Regions from separate parts of the Microbacterium sp. A93 genome, predicted to be linked through region 2. Evidence: riboswitches for the same ligand, from Rfam matches in the RefSeq annotation. Region 2 holds a riboswitch; each other region holds the start of a gene.
The links. A riboswitch is a leader RNA that binds a small molecule or an ion and turns the genes downstream of it on or off. The one in region 2 is predicted to bind S-adenosylmethionine.
Positions count from the first base shown of each region.

Region 1: it holds a riboswitch for S-adenosylmethionine, as region 2 does, so the genes downstream of both, ACSU1G_RS22300 (MFS transporter) here and ACSU1G_RS16170 (cobalamin-independent methionine synthase II family protein) in region 2, are expected to answer to the same signal.
Region 3: it holds a riboswitch for S-adenosylmethionine, as region 2 does, so the genes downstream of both, ACSU1G_RS21800 (methionine ABC transporter ATP-binding protein) here and ACSU1G_RS16170 (cobalamin-independent methionine synthase II family protein) in region 2, are expected to answer to the same signal.
Region 4: it holds a riboswitch for S-adenosylmethionine, as region 2 does, so the genes downstream of both, ACSU1G_RS22920 (flavin reductase family protein) here and ACSU1G_RS16170 (cobalamin-independent methionine synthase II family protein) in region 2, are expected to answer to the same signal.

Region 1 covers NZ_JBPXMT010000009.1:235,120-239,811, forward strand. Annotated here, with positions in the region: gene ACSU1G_RS22285 (NDMA-dependent alcohol dehydrogenase) at 1-126, opposite strand, end outside; gene ACSU1G_RS22290 (four-helix bundle copper-binding protein) at 268-678, opposite strand; gene ACSU1G_RS22295 (DUF6480 family protein) at 752-1,009, opposite strand; gene ACSU1G_RS22300 (MFS transporter) at 1,211-2,650, opposite strand; SAM riboswitch class IV at 2,671-2,787, opposite strand; gene ACSU1G_RS22305 (glutathione peroxidase) at 2,960-3,451, opposite strand; gene ACSU1G_RS22310 (organic hydroperoxide resistance protein) at 3,451-3,873, opposite strand; gene ACSU1G_RS22315 (MarR family winged helix-turn-helix transcriptional regulator) at 3,917-4,354, opposite strand; gene ACSU1G_RS22320 (DUF4287 domain-containing protein) at 4,456-4,692, opposite strand, start outside.
Region 2 covers NZ_JBPXMT010000006.1:102,593-107,284, reverse strand. Annotated here, with positions in the region: gene ACSU1G_RS16175 (GntR family transcriptional regulator) at 1-1,263, opposite strand, end outside; SAM riboswitch class I at 1,641-1,763, shown strand; gene ACSU1G_RS16170 (cobalamin-independent methionine synthase II family protein) at 1,776-3,005, shown strand; gene ACSU1G_RS16165 (hypothetical protein) at 3,063-3,488, opposite strand; gene ACSU1G_RS16160 (hypothetical protein) at 3,583-3,798, opposite strand; partial or broken gene ACSU1G_RS16155 (IS3 family transposase) at 3,880-4,202, shown strand; gene ACSU1G_RS16150 (transposase) at 4,263-4,692, shown strand, end outside.
Region 3 covers NZ_JBPXMT010000009.1:121,031-125,722, forward strand. Annotated here, with positions in the region: gene ACSU1G_RS21790 (aliphatic sulfonate ABC transporter substrate-binding protein) at 1-920, opposite strand, end outside; gene ACSU1G_RS21795 (ABC transporter ATP-binding protein) at 1,010-1,876, opposite strand; SAM riboswitch class I at 1,887-1,981, opposite strand; SAM riboswitch class I at 2,256-2,347, shown strand; gene ACSU1G_RS21800 (methionine ABC transporter ATP-binding protein) at 2,420-3,535, shown strand; gene ACSU1G_RS21805 (methionine ABC transporter permease) at 3,532-4,230, shown strand; gene ACSU1G_RS21810 (MetQ/NlpA family ABC transporter substrate-binding protein) at 4,260-4,692, shown strand, end outside.
Region 4 covers NZ_JBPXMT010000009.1:387,787-392,478, reverse strand. Annotated here, with positions in the region: gene ACSU1G_RS22930 (mechanosensitive ion channel family protein) at 1-646, opposite strand, end outside; gene hisD (histidinol dehydrogenase) at 762-2,069, shown strand; SAM riboswitch class IV at 2,169-2,288, shown strand; gene ACSU1G_RS22920 (flavin reductase family protein) at 2,362-2,919, shown strand; gene ACSU1G_RS22915 (RNA-binding S4 domain-containing protein) at 2,965-3,360, shown strand; gene ACSU1G_RS22910 (aldo/keto reductase family protein) at 3,403-4,407, shown strand; gene ACSU1G_RS22905 (Ig-like domain-containing protein) at 4,543-4,692, shown strand, end outside.

The DNA.
Region 1 (4,692 bases), on a different contig from region 2:
GGAGTGGCACAGTCCCGAGTAGGCGTATCGGAGCAGGACCTCTCCGGGGCCGGGCTCGGAGAGGTCGAGCTCCTCGATCCTGAAGCCCTTGCCGGGTTCCACGATGACGGCCGCGCTGCTCTTCACTCTGCCTCCTGGTGGGTCACATGACGTTCAGGCGCACTCCAAGCACAGTCGCTGGAATGAGATCCGTATCACTGTGGACCCTAGGGAGGTGTACTGGAGGCTGCAATGGCACTTTCACCTGGAAGAAGGGAGGTCCTGTCCTCAGCCCAGAGACTCGAGCAGCTCGGCACACGCCTGCTCGCACCGGCGGCACGCCTCGGCGCAGACCGTGCAGTGCGCGTGCATCTCGGCATGCTGGCCGCACTCATCGGCGCACACCCGGCACGCGGTCCGGCAGGCCTCGAGCAAGGCACGGGTGGTCTCGGCGTTGTTGCCGGTCTGGCGGGAGAGGACCCGGCCCGTGGCTGCGCAGAGGTCTGCGCAGTCCAGGTTGAACCGGATGCACTGCCGGAGGTCGGCGACGTTGTCCTCGGCCAGGCAGGCGTCCGCACAAGCGGTGCAGGTCTGGGCGCACTCGAAACACGCCTCGATGCACTGGGCCAGCTTCTCTCGGTCGATCGTGCCCAAGTCCTTCGGATAGGTCTCGAGCATCGAACTCACGTGATGGGTCATGACATCCTCCTTGGACGGGCCAGGTCGGTCGGCGTGATGAAACGATCGGTGGTGGCAACGCCTCGGCGGACGCTCAGAACAGTCCGGCGATCGAGCCGGCGATCCAGAAGCCGACGAAGACCAGGACCAGGACCAGCAGGGCCACCAGCCAGGCCTTGTTCTTGGCACCGACGCCTCGCTGGTCCTTGTCGAGCTCGTTGTTGGTGGGCTCCGCGCTGGTGCCCTCGGCTGGCGGGGTGTCCCCGTCGATGCTGTGGCCCGACGTCTCACGGGTGGCCTCGGCCGGGTTCTCGGAATGGCCTCGGGCCTCTTCGGGGTCGATGGTTGACACGGCTACCTGCCTCCTGCGGTCGGTCATGCGGGGCATGCGTAAGCACAGGCTAACAAGGCCCCCGGCCCGCAGAGAGGGTAGGTCTGCGGCGCCTTTGAAGCACGACCCGCGGCCCAAGGGCACCCTGATGCCTCCGGCCCATGACAGGCCGCGAGACCCGACTGACGCTGATTCCTGCCGCGGCAAGAGGTGACGCTGGCGTCAGGCGCGCAGTTGGTCTGCGGTAACGGGTCCGCTCGTGAGCGCCGCGAAAGCGGGGTCGGCATCTGGAGAAGGGCTCTTGAGCCGGTCCGGGTCCCACTTGATGAGGGTGGCGGTGAGGAAGCCGACGAACGGCACGGCGGCCATGGCCATGATCGCCCCAGAGGTGCCCAACCAGGCCTGCAGCAACGGGAACAGGAACAGGCCCGCAGCGGCGCCGATGTTGCAGAAGGTGGTTGAGACGCCCATGCCCAGGCCTCGGAGATGACTCGGATACGCGAGCGCGGACAGTGCCGCACCACCCGGGGCGGCCAACCCCGCGTGGAAGAGGATGAAGAGGGACGGCAGCAGGATGGCCACCGCCAGGGGAGCGGACTCGAGCGTGAGCCCGAAGACCACGAGAATCACCGCGCAGGCGGCGAAGCCGATCTGGATGGCGCCGCGGATGCGCAGTCGGGACGCGAGGCCGGCTGCGGCGAAGCCGCCGACGATGCCCAGGACGTTGAACGCTGCCGCTCCGAGGGTGGCTCCCGCGAAGCTCTCGCCGAACAGGGTCAGGGCGATGATCGGCAGGTACCAGCCGATCGCGTAGTACTGGCAGGCCTCGGCGAACCAGGCGACGTTGGCCAGGACGGTGCGTCGCAGGTAGGGCGCGCGGAACAGCGTGGCCAACCGGCCGGCGTCGTGCTGGGTGGTTCCGGTGACCGAGCCGTCTGGGGCGGCGGTGACCGCGGCGCCGGGGAACTCGTACATCCGCTGCAGGGCGGCGGCGGCCTGGGCGTACCGGCCCTTGGAGGCCAGCCACCGCGGGGACTCCACCAGCACGGCCCGCTGGGAGACGAGGAGCGCCAGTGCGACGACGGCGCAGCTGCCCAGCAACCAGCGCCAGATCGAGGTGCCGACCCCGAGGTGGTAGATGCCGAAGGTGAAGAGCAGGTTGGTGGTGGTGGCCACGTACCACATGCCCTGCCAGCGGTTGAGCTTGCTCTGGTGCCGTGCCGGCAGGAACTCGGAGATATAGGTCAGCAGCGCTCCGAAGTCCATGGCCCAGGCCACGCCGGCGAGCACGCGGGAGAGGATGAGGATCTCAAAGCTGCCCGCGGACAGTCCGATCACCATGGCGACCAGGGCGAAGGCCTTGGCTGCCAGGAGGATGTTCAGCCGCCCGAACTTGTCCGCCAGGCCTCCGGCGAAGGGGCAGACGAAGATCGCCACGAACATGTAGGTGCTCGTCACCAGGGAGACCTGGACGGGGCTCAGGCCCAACTCGCGGGTCAGCGGATCGAGACCGGAGGCGAGGGCCGCACCGGCGTAGGCCTCGAAGAACACCCCACCCAGGCCGAGGATCCACACCCACTTCATGGCCGGCCGGGTGCGGCCGATGTCCAGGCCGTGGACCACGGATGCCTCGGAGTCGATTCTCAGTGTGGACGTGCTCATGGCCTGTCTTCCCTACCTTGGCTCGCGTCTTGCCCGCACCAGTGGGCTGCGGGCCGAATCCTCACCTGGGGCACCCCGCACGTGCGGAGGGTTGCCGGCCACGGAACCAGGGTTCGCTGTGTGTGGCACTCGTGATTCGCCGCCGACGCTATCGGCGGGGCGGGCCCGGGGCATGCCGGCGGTCATGGTCCGTCATCCTGGCGGTGTTTGAGCCGATCACCCGGGTGCAGGGGACGGAGATGACGCCGTGAGACGCAGGCTGGCCTGCCAGGTGCTCCAGGACCTCAGCCCGCCGGCACCTCCAGGACCTCAGCCCGCCGGCACCTCCAGGGCCGCCTCGATCGCTGAACGCATCTTCTCGGGGCCGGTGGCCGGGGCGAAGCGTTCGAGGACCTTCCCGTCCCGGTCGACGAGGAACTTGGTGAAGTTCCACTTGATGGCCCCGCCGAGCAGCCCGGAGGTCTCCTTCTTCAGCCAGGCGAACAGGGGGTGGGAGCCGGAACCGTTGACGTCCACCTTGGCGAACATGGGGAACTCGACCCCGTAATTCAGCTGGCAGAACTCGCTGGCCTGAGCGTCCGTGCCGGGCTCCTGGTTCGCGAACTGGTTGCAGGGGAAGCCGAGCACCACCAGGCCCTGGTCCTTGTACTCGGCGTAGAGCTCCTGCAGGCCTTCGTACTGGGGCGTCAGGCCGCACTTGCTGGCGGTGTTGACCACCACGGCCACTTGGCCGGCATAGTCCGCGAGCGGCTGGTCCTGACCGGCCACGGTGGGGGCGGTGAAGTCGTAAAGGGTGGGCATCAGTCCTGCACCACGTTCACATGGACCTCGATGTTGCCGCGGGTGGCGTTGGAATACGGGCAGACCTGGTGGGCCTGGTCGGCGAGCTCCTGGGCCTGCTCGGCGGGCAGGTTCGGCACGACCACCTCGAGGGTGACCTCCAGGCCGAATCCGCCGGCGCCGTTGGGGCCGATGCCCACTCGCGCGCCCACGCTGGACTCGCCCAGGTCAGCCTTGGCTTTGCGGGCCACCATCTGCAAGGCGGAGTGGAAGCAGGCCGCGTAGCCGGCGGCGAAGAGCTGCTCCGGGTTCGCGCCGTCGCCGGTGCCGCCCATCTCCTGCGGGGTGGCCAAGTCCAGGTTGATTTTGCCGTCCGCGGTCTGGGTGCGGCCGTCGCGGCCGCCTCCGGTGGCCAGGGCTTCGGCGGTGTAGATCGTCTGCATGGGGATCTCCTGATGGTGGTTGCGTGGGCGTGTGGGGAGCTGGTCAGGTTGCGGCCACGAAACGCTGGGAGAGGTCCCGCAGCGCGAGCAGGTCTGCGGTGGAGAGCCCGACGGCGTCCAGCAGGCACCGCTGGACGTCCACCGCGCGCTCGCGGAGGGTCTCACCCGCTGTGGTCAGCCGGACGGTCACTCGGCGGGAGTCGGTGGTCTGGCGCTCGCGGGTGATGAACCCGTGCTCGTCCAGACGGCGCAGCAGCGGCGAGAGTGTGCCGCTGTCCAGGTGCAATCGCTCGCCGAGCTCCGAGACCGACTGCCCGTCTTGCTCCCAGAGCACCAGCAGCACCAGGTACTGCGGGTAGGTCAGGCCCAGTTCGTCCAGCAGTGGCCGGTAGGCCTGCTGGGCTGCCCGGGCCGCCGAGTACAGGGCGAAGCAGACCTGGTCCTCCAGGTGGAGGTTCGGTGGGGCTTCGGGGGTGCTCATGCAGGAAGTATTGCGTACAATTCAGTTGTGTGCAATAGAAGGCTCGAGGAGGGGGTGTCGAGGACGGTGCAACCGAGCCCGTGGCGGGCCCGCATTCCGGGTCAGGACGGTTTGCTGGCCTGGCCGTCCAACCAGAGCGTGTCCGAGGAGTCGCGGTGTGAGCCGGAGGTTCCCACGTGTTTGGCGTCGATCTGAGGGCCCTTCTGGATGACGTGGACCAGGGCCATGCCGTGGCCCCGGCCGAGTCCGTAGTCGGTCTTGAGCCAGTCCAGGATCTCGCCCGCCTTCACGGAGTCATCGCTGTACCCCCGGGCCTGCGCGATCTCGAGCAGCTGGCG
Region 2 (4,692 bases):
GATGGACAGGCGCAGCCGCTGTCGGCGTGGGGAGGCGTCGCCGACGTAGGAGTTCTCGCTGACATCGGTGACGATTCCGTGCCCGCCCAAAGCCAGCGCAGCGGCACGTTCATCGTGGACGTCCGCCCAGAGCGCCCAGCTGCCCGGGCCGCTGTGCACGGTCATCCCCGTGGAAGCGAACGCCTCCAGCGCCTGCTGGCGTCGCAGCGCGTAGCGCTGCCGAGCTGCATCGATCAGCCGCCTGGTGGCCGGCTCGCTCAGCAAGGTGGCCAGTGCGTTCTGCAGCAGGCGGCTGTTGGACGCCACTCCCCCGCTGCGATGGTGGATGGCGGCATCCACCAGGGCGCCGTCTCCGCCGATCACCGAGGTCCGCAGGTCGATGCCGAAGGCCCGGCAGTACTCTTCGACCCGAATCGTCTGGTGGGGCAGATGCCCGCCGAGCGAGCGCACCGGCTCGGGCGAGAGCGGACCCAGAACGTCGTTCTCCACGATGTTGACCGACGTCGAGGCCAGCAGCTCGGCCAGCTCCGCGGCGCGGTCAGCACTGAGCACATGCCGGTCTGAGAACGGCCCCCCGGGCGAGAGCACCAGCGCTGCAGCTCCGGCGTCGACCGCAGCACGCACGGCCGAGGGGTCCGGGCCGTCGTCGTCCACCGGGATCCCGATCACGGTCAGGCCCTGTTCGCGCAACCCGGCCAAAAAGCCGGGAGCCACCGGCTCTTCGCAGGCAACCACGCTGCCCTCGCCCACCGCCGCCCGGGTGGCCAGCCACAATCCCTCGGTACCACCGCCGGCCGTCATCCACCCGGTGGCCTCGAAGGGCCAGTGCCGCGCCACGACCCGATGCAGGTTCGGCACAATGTACTCGCGTCCCCACTCGTTGAAGTGCGGCATGGACAGTGCTGAGAAGACGGCGCCCTCCAAGGACGGCAACAGCTCCGGATCTGGGCTGCAGAACAGGAAATCCACGTCAGACCAGGCCACGGGATCAGCATCGCCGGGGCGTGTGCCAGCCAGCGCTGACACCAGCGTTCCTCCACGTTGCCGGGTATCGACCAACGACTCATCCCGCAGGATCGACCAGGCCTTGGCGACCGTGCCCACGCTGACCGACAACTCCGTGGCCACGGCGCGGACGGTGGGCAGCCTGCTTCCGGGAATCATCTGGCCCGAGGTGATCAGATCTCGAACCTCCGCGGCAATACCCCGCGAGTCACGCGCGCTCAGCAATGTTGCGAGCTCGGCGGCGCTCTTCTCAGCCACGCGGATGGCCTCCATCACCAGTAGCTCTGCCAGTGTGCACCGCAGTGCCCGGCATCGGTGCGGGGATCCAGCAACGCATGTGAATGCCCTCTTCCTGAAGCGACCGGTCCTTCTGACCGTCCAGTCTATGACGCGGCAGGACACCCGGCCGGCGTTGTCATCTTCGCCCCCGGCCCCGTCATCTTCAATGATCGGCTGCCAGTGAGGTCCCGCGGGGAGGTGGCTCCGGCGCCCGAGCCGAATGAGTCGACACGGATGCGTCATGTGACGACGGCAGCAGGCACCGGTTCCGTCCAGATGTCGACGTGTGACGGGACGGAGGACCCGTGGCTCCGCCGGCTCGTAGGGACACCGCCGGCGCTGGTAGTCCTGGTGGTGTCCCATCCGGAGCGACCGAGAGACCTGGCTCGTTGACGTCGCAGCAACCGCCCCCGCCACGGATCTCTTCTGTGATCCGATGCGCATCACGGGAACGGTGCTACTGCCAGGACCGATGGAAAGGTGGCTTTGCCATGTCCTTGAATTCCGATCACATCCGCACGACCCACACGGGATCGCTCCCTCGAACCCCCGAACTCCTCGCTGCCAACGCGGCCCGTGAGGCGGACGGGTTCACCGACGAGTTCCGCGGTCTACTCGAGGCCTCCGTGGTGGACATCGTCCAACGCCAGCAGAAGCTCGGCATCGACATCCCGAACGACGGCGAGTACGGGCACGAGATGTCCCATGACGTGGACTATGGCGCCTGGTGGAATTACTCGTTCTCCCGGCTCGGCGGCTTGCAGCAAGGCGACAAGGACCGCTGGGCCGAGGCGGAGGTCCACCGATCCTCCCCCGGCAACATCGTCCTGACATCCTTTCCGGACCGCCGGGATTGGACGAGGTTCCGCGAGGCCTACAGCGACCCCAACGGTGGCGTGCTCACGGGCCGCAAACCGGTGTCCCAGCCGAAGGTCGTGGCCCCGCTGACCTACACCGGCCACGACCAGGTGCGCTCCGACGTCACCAACCTCCAGGGCGCCCTGACCCGAGCCGGGGTGGAGGAAGGGTTCCTGGCCGCCGTGTCACCCGGCTCCTGTGCCCGCATCGGCAACGAGTACTACCGGACCGAGGAGGAACTCGTGTGGGCCTCGGCGGAGGCCATGCGCGAGGAATACCTGGCCATCGTGGAGGCCGGCCTGACCGTCCAGCTGGACGACCCCTCGTTGGCTGAGAGCTGGGACCAGATCAATCCGGAGCCCTCGCTTCAGGACTACCTGGCGTTCCTGAAGGTCCGCGTCGAAGCCACCAACTGGGCACTGCGCGGCATTCCGCAGGAGAAGATCCGGCTGCACGTGTGCTGGGGATCCTGGCACGGACCGCACACCACGGACATCCCCTTCAAGGACATCGTGGACACCGTTCTGCAGGTCAATGCCGGGGCCTATTCCTTCGAGGCCGGAAACGTCCGGCATGAGCATGAATGGCGGGTGTGGGAGGACACGGTGTTGCCGGAGGGCAAGTCGATCATCCCCGGCGTGGTCTCCCACGCCACCAATGTGGTGGAGCACCCCGAGCTCGTGGCAGACCGCATCGAACGGTTCGCGAAGCTGGTCGGCCGCGATCACGTCATCGCCTCCACCGATTGCGGCCTGGGTGGCAGGGTGCACCCGCAGATCGCCGTCGCCAAGCTCGAATCCCTGGCCGCCGGTGCCGCCCTGGCGACCCGGCGACTGTGGAAGACCGCCACCGTCCTCGTCTGACGTCCAGAGGCGTCCGGACCGTCGCGGAGTAACGCGGCGGTCCGCGCCGGTCGGGCATCAGCTGCGGGGAACGGGATACCAGTCGAGACCGGCGGCCAGCTCACCGGCGCCGAGACCGGAGGCGAGGGCGGCGGCGGAGTCCACGGCCGGCGTCGGGAAGACCAGCTCGCACGCCTCAGCCCAGGTGCCACAGTGCTGCAGCACGCGCCACGGCCCCTCGGCCTCACGCGGGGCCAGGACGGAGCCGACGCTGGCGAGCACCTCGCCCGCACCCAGCTGAACCAGGTCCGCGATCAGCCCGCTGACGCGGACGGTGCCGGAGCCGGTGACCACGGCATCCTCGAGCAGCCCGTGGACGTCCACTCGTACGCCGGCGGGCACCTCGATCAGGCCGCACACCGAGCCGAGGAGGGTGGTGGATTCCGCCGGAGCGCCGTCCAGGACGGTCACTCCACCTCGGGCGTTCTCGGCATTCCTCCACATGCCGTCCACGCTAGGGAGCGCGCCACGCGCCCGCCACCGGTGGAGGTGGGGACCTCTACCCATCGACTGGCCAGGGAATTCGTGGTGGAAGGCGTCAGAAATGAGGGCCGGCGGTCTCCCACCCGCCGGTGCCAGTCCCACCATAGGCACTGACGGCCCAGGATGCATAGTGGCTCAAGGCCACGATCTCGCGGTGCCAGGCGCGGCCGTCCTCACCGTCGTACAACCAGGCCGGTGCGCCCAGTTCCAGTGCGGAGGCGGCCATCTGCGCCTGGGAGACGGTCTCGGCCAGCGAGTACAGCTCGTGCACGCGGCGCCGGTGGCGCTGCGTCCTGCGGGCCGTCCCACCAACACCTCCGAAATCAGGGTGTTGCGACGATCGGTTGAATTCGCCCAATACACATCCATCCGCTACGGCGAACGCCTCGCTGAGATCGGGGCGGTGCCCTCGATCGGCACCGTCGGCGACAGCTATGACAGTGCCCTGGCCGAGACGGTGAACGGTTACTACAGGGCCGAACTGATCCGTGGTCCGGCCCGTGAAGGACGGCCCTGGAAACTGTCGAGGACATCGAGCTCGCCACCCTCAGCTGGGTCCACTGGCACAGCAACACCCGCCTGCACGGCTACCTAGATGACGTGCCCCCAGCAGAGTTCGAGGAAACGCTCTACGCTACAAACCGGACCGACCAGACCTTGGTTGGAATCCAATAGAACGAGTCTCCATCAGACCCAGGGCGATTCACCGACTTCAAGGGCCCCTACAGCTGCCAGGTGTTCAAGGTGTACTCGGTGATCGACATCTTCTCCCGCAAGATGGTGGGCTACCGGGTCGAGGACCGCGAGGCCGATGTGCTGGCCGTGGACATGTTCGCTGCGGCCTTCGCTGCCGCCGGCACCGCCCCGGACTACCTCCACGCCGACAACGGGGCTGCGATGCGCTCAAACGCCCTGGCAGGTCATATGGCCGGCCACGGTGTTCAGCTCACCCACAACCGACCCTACGTCTCCAACGACAACCCGTACTCCGAATCGGAGTTCCGAACTCTGAAGACCCGGCCGAACTACACCAAGGTCTTCACCGACCTGCAGGCCGCCCGAGACTACGTCGATGCGCACGTGGTCTGGCACAACACCGCCCACCGGCACAGCGGGATCGCCCTGTTCACCCCGGACCAACTCCACGACGGGACCTGGGTGAAAC
Region 3 (4,692 bases), on a different contig from region 2:
CCGACGACCTCCAACACGTCCAGCTGGGCCTGGCCGGGGACCGGGTCCACGTCCAGGTTGGACCGCTCCTCGATGACCGTGGTGGCCACCTCCGGCTCCAGGCCGGCGACCTCGGCCAGGATCTGGGCGGTCTCCTCCGGGTTCTCCAGGGCCCACGCGCGGGCCTGCTCGTAGACGTCCACCACGGCCTGGGCCAGCTCGGGGGACTCCTCCAGGAAGGACTCCGTGGCGTTGAGGAAGCCGTAGGTGTTGAAGTCCACGTTGCGGTAGAACAACTCGGCGCCCTCGGCCTCGGCGCCGGCCATGATCGGGTCCAGCCCGGACCAGGCGTCCACGGCGCCGTTGTTCAGGGCCGCGTTGCCATCGGCGTGCTGCAGGTTCTGGACGGTGACCTCGGACTCGTCCACGCCGGCCTCCCCGAGGGCCTGGATGAGGAAGAAGTAGGGGTCGGTGCCTTTGGTGGCGGCCACGCTCCTGCCGACCAGGTCCGTGACCTCGGTGATGTCCGAATCGGCGGTGGTGACCAGGGCGGACCACTCCGGCTGGGAGTAGAGGCTGATGGTCTTGATGGGGGTGCCGTTGGCGCGGCTGAGCAGGGCGGCGGAGCCGGCGGTGGAACCCACGTCGACGGCCTCGGCGCGCAGGGCCTCGTTGGCCTTGTTGGAGCCGGCCGACTGGATCCAGTTCACGGTGACGCCCTCGTCCGAGAGCTCCTCCTCGAGCCAGCCCTTCTCCTTGATGACGAGGGAGAGCGGGTTGTAGGTGGCGAAGTCGATGTTCAGCTCGCCGCCCGAGGCGGCAGTGCCGTCACTGTCGCCGGCCTCGGCGGCACCGGTGGAGCCCTCGCCGGCCACGCAGCCGGTCAGGATGAGGGCGGTGGCGGCCAGAGCGGCCGCGGACAAGGTGAATCGTGTGCGCATGGGAGTGCCTTTCGAGGGTGCGGTGCGTTCCGCGCCATCAGGGATGCGGCGCAGGACGGGGGAGTGTGGGGCGAGGGGATCCGGTCCGGTCAGTGCCGGTGGGCGTCCACGCCGAGGCCGGCGAGCAGCTCGGAGCGCAGCGAGGCCAGTGCGGCCGAGCCGCGGTCCCGCGGACGGTCGCCGGGGACGGTGACCACGGAGCGTGCCGTGGCTCCGGGGGCGGCCCCGGCGGTGGGATCCTGACCGAGCAACAGGATGCGGTCCGCCAGCTGGAGGGCTTCGTCCACGTCATGGGTGACGAGTAGGACGGTGGTGGGAGTCGCGGCGTGGATGTCCAGGAGCAGGTCCTGCATCTTCAGCCGGGTCAGCGCGTCCAGGGCCCCGAAGGGCTCGTCCAGCAACAGGACTCCTGGCTGGCGGGCCAGGGCGCGGGCCAGCGAGGTGCGTTGTGCCATGCCTCCGGAGACCTCGCGGGGCCGGTGGCCGGCGTACTCCGCGAGGCCGACCAGCTCCAGCAGCCGGTTCACCCGCTCGCGGCCCTCAGCACGGTTCGTCCCCGGGGGCAGGCCGAGGGTCACGTTCTGGTGGATGGTCCGCCAGGGCATCAGCCGCGGCTCCTGGAAGCCGACGGCGGTGCGGGAGTCGTAGGCGCGGGCCGGGGAGCCGCTGAGCAGGATCTCGCCCGTGCTGCCGGTGTCCAGGCCGCCCACGGCGCGCAGCAGCGTGGACTTGCCGCAGCCGGAGGCGCCGATGATGGCCAGGACCTCGCCCGGGGTCACCGTCAGGTTGATGTCCCGCAGGACGGTCCGCTCACCATCGGACGCCGGGAAGGAGCGGCCCACTCCGCGGAATTCGACCGCCAGGCTGCGAGCGCCGTCGCGTCCCGCTGTGGTCGTGCTGGCGGCGCCGGTGGAGGAGCCGGAAGCATGGTCCAGGGTCTCGGCCAGGGCAGTCATGGTGCATCACTCTCCATCGGTTCTGGCGTGAGCACCTTCCCGGATCGTTGCGGGAGGTTGCTGCGGCGTCGTCGAGCCAGATCTCTCGGCCGCTCTGGATGGTTGTTGACTTCAGTGAAGTAGGCCGGGGGTGCCCGTGTCAATCGCGAGAGGGCTCGCCATCGTCCTCCCACAAGGGGCTCTGCGCCGGTCACCGGTACGTTGTCCGGCGCCGGAGCGCCTCGGCGTCCTCGGCGCGCTCCGGCGCCGGGCGTCATGCAACGTCATCTTCGGGCGGTTTGGACCACCGGGCCGCCCCGGCGGCGCCGGGAGGACGTGACGGGTCTGAATGTGACGTCGAATTGGTTCGTACCCCCGATGATCTGGTCCTCTTTGAGGGAACCCATCCAGAGCGGCCGAGAGATCTGGCTCGACGACGCCGCAGCAACCACCGGGGAACCGGACAGGTGCTACCGCCAGGACCGATGGAAGGACGTGCATCCCCGTGCCCGAGAACCCGCCCGACACCCTGCCCGCGTCCCAGCCCGGGGACGGCGGTGCGCTGTGATCGAGATCCGCGACCTGCACCAGTCCTACACGGGGCACGGCGGGACCGTCGAGGTGCTCAAGGGCATCGACCTGACGGTGCCGGAAGGCTCCATCACCGCCGTGGTCGGGCCCTCCGGGGCCGGCAAGACGACCCTCTCGCACTGCATCTCCCTCCTGGAGAAGCCGACCCGCGGCGAGATCCTGGTGGACGGCAGCGACCTGTCCCGGCTGCGGGGCCATCAGCTGCGCTCCGCCCGCCGCGCCATCGGCACGATCTTCCAGCACTCCGCCCTGTTGCGCCGTATCACCGTGGCCGAGAACGTGGCCCTGCCGCTGCGCAACCTCGGGGTGGTCCACCACGAGATGCAGGACCGGGTGGCCGGGCTGCTGGACCGCGTCGGACTGCTGCACAAGGCTGACGCCTACCCCGGTCAGCTCTCCGGCGGGCAGAGGCAACGGGTGGGCATCGCCCGGGCGCTGGCCCTGCGGCCCCGGATCCTGCTCTCGGACGAGTCCACCTCGGGCCTGGACCCGGACACCACCGCGCAGATCCTGTCCCTGCTCGCTGACCTGCGCGCCGACCTGGGCCTGTCCATCATCCTCATCACCCATGAGATGGACGTGGTCCGGCACGTCGCCGACCAGGTGGCTTCCCTGTCCCACGGCCGGCTCGCGGAGTACGGCTCCCTGCCGTCCCTCGTGGCCGACCAGGACTCGACCGTCGGCGGACAGCTGCTGCCGATCGCCGCGCTGCCGCTGCCGCCCGGCTTCGACACCGCCCTGGACCTGGCTTACCGGGACGGGGACGTGGACCCCGAATGGTTCACCCGCGTGGCGGTAGACCAGCAGATCCGCCTGGCCCTGCTCGGCGGCACCGTCGAGGCCCGCGGCGCGACCGCCCTGGGTCGGGCCGTCGTCGGGGTCCGCGCCGAGCAGGCCCGGCGCGCCATCGGCGCGCTGAACGAACTCGGGCTCAGCGCCCGCGTGAGGAACGACGCCGGCCGGTCCGGTCCCGCCGGGACCGGCGCCACCGCGGGCACAGGCCAAGGCGCGGGTGCAGGCCAGGCCGGGTCGCCGCCGTCGGGCACCCGCCGGGTACCGGCCGGCACGACGGTGGGGGCGACGGCATGAGCGCGACCGCGGACACCTCACAGCCCCTGCTCTCCGACACCCCGCTGTCCGAGCTGCCTGCCCTGTTGCTGCCGGCCTACGGGGAGACCTGGGCCATGGTGGGCATCGTCATGGTGCTGGTCGTGGCGATCGGCGGCGCCACCGGCGTGCTGCTGTACAACACGAGCCCACGCGGGCTGTTCCCGCAGGAGCGGGCCTACGGAGTGCTCAGCTGGGCCGTCAACATGGGCCGGTCATTGCCGTTCCTCGTGCTGATGGCGGCCATCATCCCGCTGACCCGGTGGATCACCGGCACCACCCTGGGCATCGCCGCGGCCGTGGTGCCCATGACGATCGCCGGCATCCCGTTCTTCGCCCGGTTGGTCCAGAACACCCTGAACGACCTGCCGCGGGAGAACATGGCCGTGGGTCTCGTGACGGGGTCATCCCCAGTGCAGATCATCCGCCAGACGCAACTGCGCGAGGCCCTGCCCGGCCTGGCCTCCGCCATCACCCTGAACACCATCTCAATGATCGAGTACTCGGCCATTGCCGGGACCATCGGTGCGGGCGGCATCGGCTTCCTCGCCGTGACCTACGGCTACCAGCGCTTCGACATGACCGTCATGCTCGGCACGATCGTCCTGCTCATCATCACCGTCCAGCTCGTCCAGTTCGTCGGCGACCGGATCGCCCGTTCACTGACCCGGCCCTGAGCGGCCCCACCCCTGTTGAAGGACCTCCTATGAACCCCGAGAAGAAGGCCCCGGCGACCACCGGGGAGCATACGACGGCCGGACACGATCACGGCTTCACCCTGCGGAAGTCCCGCTCCGTGCTGCCTTGGTCGCTGGCGGCCATCGCCACGGTGGTCGCCTTGGCCCTGGGTCTAGTGGTGATCCAGCAGTCCAACCGCCCGGCCGTGGCCGCCGGCGGCGAGGCTGAGATCACCCGGCCGCTGAAGGTGCACTACGAACCGGCCATGGCCGGGGAGGAGAGCCTGGTCGAGTTCGTGGCCGAGGAGATCGCCCCTGACTACGGCGTCGAGATCGAGGCGGTGGGCATCGCGGACGCGGTCCAGGCCAACCGGGCCGTGGCGGAGGGGCAGGTGGACGCCACGATCTTCGAGCACCAGTGGTACATGAAACAGGTGGCGGAGGGCAACGACTTCGACCTGT
Region 4 (4,692 bases), on a different contig from region 2:
TCACGCCGGCCGAGGCCAGCAGCCCGGCGCCGACCGCACGGACCTGCGGGATGGTCAGCAGGATGACGGAGACGGCGATCACGATGATCGCAGCCTGGATCACCCGCCGCAGCAGCACGGTCTGGGTGCGGATCTTGCGGTCGCGGCGGTCGTCCACGCTCTCGGAGGCGTACTTGCCGAGCAGCCGCTCCTCAACGATCTGCACCACCCGCAGCGCCAGCCAGGCCAGCGAACCCACGATCCCGGCCATCAGCAGGAAGTTCACCCCGGTGAACCACGGGTAACCGGAGGCGGTCAGGCCCAGGGCGATGCGGACCGCCAGCAGCACGACCACGGCGAGCACCGGGACGCGGCACTTGGCGACCTGGCCGCGCATCCCGGGCTTGCGGCGCAGCACGGTGTTCAGCAGCAACCAGGCGACCACCACCACGGCCACCGCGATCGCCACGGAGATCGCCACGGTGGACAGGATGCCCCAGAACGGGCCGAGCGAGTCCACCGCGCCCTCGGCGCCCTCCCGGACGCTGTCCTGGACGTTCTCCTGGGCCGGACCGGGGGTTCCGGTGGGATCGGCGGTCGACTCCGCTGCACCCCCCGCGGCGGTCAGGACGGCGGGCCACTCGGCAAGGGGGGACGGACTGAGCATGTGGCCCAGTCTGACATCCCGTGCTGGCGCGATCCTCAACAGGGGCAGAATGGGCACTGAACCTGCTGAACCTGCTGAACCCCTCAAGATCTCAGGAGCCACTCCCATGCCTGCCCTGCTTGCCACCACGGACCTGCGCGGCCGAGACTACGATCCGGCCACCGTGCTGCCACGCGCTGAGGTCGACGTGGCCGCCGCCGTCCCCCGGGTGCTGCCGATCCTCGATCGGGTCCGCACCGAGGGCGCCACCGCCGTGCTGGATTTAGGCGAGCAGTTCGACGGCATCCGCCCACCGTCCCTGCGGGTGCCGGCCGCGCGGATCACCGAGGCGCTCGAGACCTTGGACCCGGCCGTCCGGGCCTCCCTCGAGGAGTCCATCACCCGCGCCCGCACCGTCCACGCCGCCCAGTTCCCTTCCGGGTCCGAGGTCGAGCTCGCCGAGGGTGCCGTGGTGGAGAACCGCTGGGTCCCGGTGAACCGGGTGGGCCTGTATGTGCCCGGCGGCCGCGCCGTCTACCCCTCCTCCGTGGTGATGAACGTGGTCCCGGCCCAGGCCGCGGGGGTGCCGTCCCTGGCCGTGGCCTCCCCGCCGCAGAAGGACTTCGGCGGCCTGCCGCACCCCGCGATCCTGGCCGCCTGCGCCCTGCTCGGCGTGGACGAGGTCTACGCGGCGGGCGGCGCCCAGGCGGTGGCCATGTTCGCCTACGGCGTGGCGGACGACGCCGGCGCCCCGGTGTGTGCCCCCGTGGACATGGTCACGGGGCCGGGCAACATCTTCGTGGCGGCCGCCAAGCGCGCCCTGCTCGGGACCATCGGCATCGACGCCGAGGCCGGACCCACCGAGATCGCGGTCCTGGCCGACGGCACGGCCGACGCCCGCTGGGTGGCCGCGGACCTGATCAGCCAGGCCGAGCACGATCCGATGGCCGGCTCCGTGTTGATCACCACCTCCCCCGAGCTGGCCCGCGACGTGACCGCGCAGATCGAGGCACAGGTGCCCGGCTCCTTCCATGAGGAGCAGATCCGCCAGGCCCTGGGCGGCCCCCAGTCCGGGATCCTGCTGGTGGACACCCTGGACGAGGCGCTGGCCGTGGCCGACGCCTACGCCGCCGAACACCTCGAGGTCCACACCGTGGATGCGCTGGCCACCGCCCGGCGGGTGCGCAACGCCGGCGCCGTGTTCGTGGGCCCGTATTCCCCGGTGCCTCTGGGCGACTACTCCTCCGGCTCCAACCACGTGCTGCCCACCGGTGGCTCCGCCCGGTACTCCTCCGGGCTGAACACCGTGAGCTTCCTGCGCCTGCAACAGCTGATCCGTTACACGGAGACCGGCCTGAAGGACCTGGACGCCAACATCGCCTCCCTCTCCACGGCGGAAGGCCTGCCCGCCCACGGCGAGGCAGTCTCCCTGCGCTTCCGCTGAGACTCCTCCTGAGGTCATGGACATCATGCAGGTCACAGGGGTTCATAGTTCGAGAAACCCTTTGACCGTCAGGGCCGGGCGTCGTTAGTCTGGACACAGAATCACGAGTTCCCGCTGTTACAGCCCTGGCTTGCGGGACGGCAACCCTCTTCACGCAGTAGTGGGGTGCTCCAGGTGAGGATTCGGCCTCCCGGACGTCCCGGCAGGCAAGTACCGCGTTTCTGCTGGTGCCGTTCGGAGTACTCTCCGTGGGTGCCGTCGAGTAGATCCGCCTTCGAATGGAGGACCGAACATGACCGCTCTGGCTACCCACGAACTGCACTCGACCCCCGCCCTGGACCGTGACCTCAATCGCGAGCTGTCCACCGAGACCTTGCGCACCGCCTTCTCCCACTTCCCCTCCGGCGTGGCAGCGCTGGCCGGTGTGGCCCACGGCGTCAAGGAGGGGCTCGTGGCCTCGTCCTTCACCGTCGGGGTCTCCCTCGAGCCGGCGCTGGTGTCTGTGGCCGTGCAGAACACCTCCCGGACCTGGCCGCGGCTGAAGCAGGCAGAACGCATCGGGATCTCCATCCTCGGCGAGGGCCAGACCAGCGTGTGCCGCCAGCTGGCCGCCAAGGAGGGAGACCGCTTCGCCGGACTGGACGTCCGCTCCACGGATCACGGTGCCCTGCTCCTGAACGGTGCGGCCCTGTGGCTGGACACCACCGTCTATGCCGAACTGCCGGCCGGGGACCACACCATGGTCCTGCTGGAGGTCCACGGCGTGCACGACCACTCCTCCGAGCACGAGCCGATCGTGTTCCACCGCTCCGCGTTCCGCAACCTGCGCACCGCCGAAGGCAATCAGTAGGGAAACCAGTAGGGCAACCAGTAACGGGAGGTAGGCTTCACGTCCATGCCACCACCCACCCCTCCCGCCCAGGTCCGTCTGGACGCCTGGCTCTGGGGCGTGCGCATGTACAAGACCCGCTCGGCGGCCACCGCCGCCTGCCGGGCGGGGCACGTCCGGCTGAACGGGCAACCCACCAAGGCCTCCCAGGCCGTGCGGCCCGGGGACACCATCCGCCTGCGCCAGCCCGGCCGGGAACGCATCCTCGAGGTTACCGGCCTGCTGGCCAAACGCGTCGGCGCCCCGGAGGCCGTCCGTCATTACATCGACCACTCCCCGGAGCCCGTCCCCCGCGAGCTGATGGCCGTGCCGCGCCGGGACCGCGGGGCCGGACGCCCCACCAAGCGGGAGCGCCGGCAGCTGGACCAGCTGCGGCGGCGTACCGAGCTCGACCCGGGCTGAACCCCTGGCGACGTGCGGCGTCCGGCCGACTAGGGTGAATCCATGAAATTTCGATACCTCGGCAACAGCGGACTCAAGATCTCAGAGATCATCTACGGCAACTGGCTCACCCACGGCTCCCAGGTGGAGAACGAGACGGCACACGCCTGCGTGAAGGAGGCCCTGAACCAGGGCATCACGAGTTTCGACACGGCGGATGTCTACGCCAACACCAAGGCTGAGTCCGTCCTGGGCGAGGCCCTGCAGGGTCAGCGCCGCGAGTCGCTCGAGGTCTTCACCAAGGTCTACTGGCCCACCGGGCCCCAGGGCCACAATGACACCGGGCTCTCCCGTAAGCACATCATGGAGTCCATCAACGGCTCGCTGCAGCGGCTCCAGATGGACTATGTGGACCTCTACCAGGCCCACCGCTATGACGTGGAGACGCCGCTGGAGGAGACCATGCAGGCCTTCGCGGACATCGTCCGCGCCGGCAAGGCCCTGTACATCGGGGTCTCCGAGTGGCCCGCGGACAAGATCCGGGAAGCCCACGCCATGGCGTCCCAGCTCGGCTTCCAGCTCATCTCGAGCCAGCCGCAGTACTCCATGCTGTGGCGGGTCATCGAGTCAGAGGTCATCCCGGCCTGCGAGGACCTCGGGCTCTCCCAGATCGTCTGGTCCCCCATGGCCGGCGGCATCCTCACCGGCAAGTATCTGCCCGGCCAGCAGCCTCCCGAGGGCTCCCGCGGTGCGGACACCGAGGGCGGCGCCCGCACCATGGCCAGCCGGATGTCCGATGAGGTGCTCACCGCAGTGCAGAAGCTGCGTCCGATCGCTGACGGACTCGGGGCCACCATGGGCCAGCTCGCCATCGCCTGGGTCCTTGCCAACCCGAACGTCGCCGGCGCCCTCGTCGGAGCCTCCCGGCCGGAACAGATCGCCGAGAACGTGAAAGCCTTGGACCTCACCCTGGATGACGTCACCCTGCGCGCCATCGACGCCGCGATCGGGCACATCGTCACGGACGACCCCTCCCTGGTCTCCGTCCCGGAGACACGCGTGGCCTGACCAGCCCCAGATTGTGATCACGCCGTGATCTGGACATCCTGAAGTATCACGGTATGATCACAGTCAGCCGGTGTTGCCCGTTCCGCTGGACGGAGCGGGCAACACGGGGTCAAGCGCCATCAGGGGGGGCTGAGCATGACCACAAGGGCACGGCATACTGCTGACCTTCCCCGTCCGCGCCATGCCCTCACGGGCCTCGGCCGCGGTCTGACGGCCGCCTCCGGAGTCCTGCTGCTCATGACCGGCCCGGTGGGCCCTGCCGCAGCGGACACCCTGCCCAGCCCC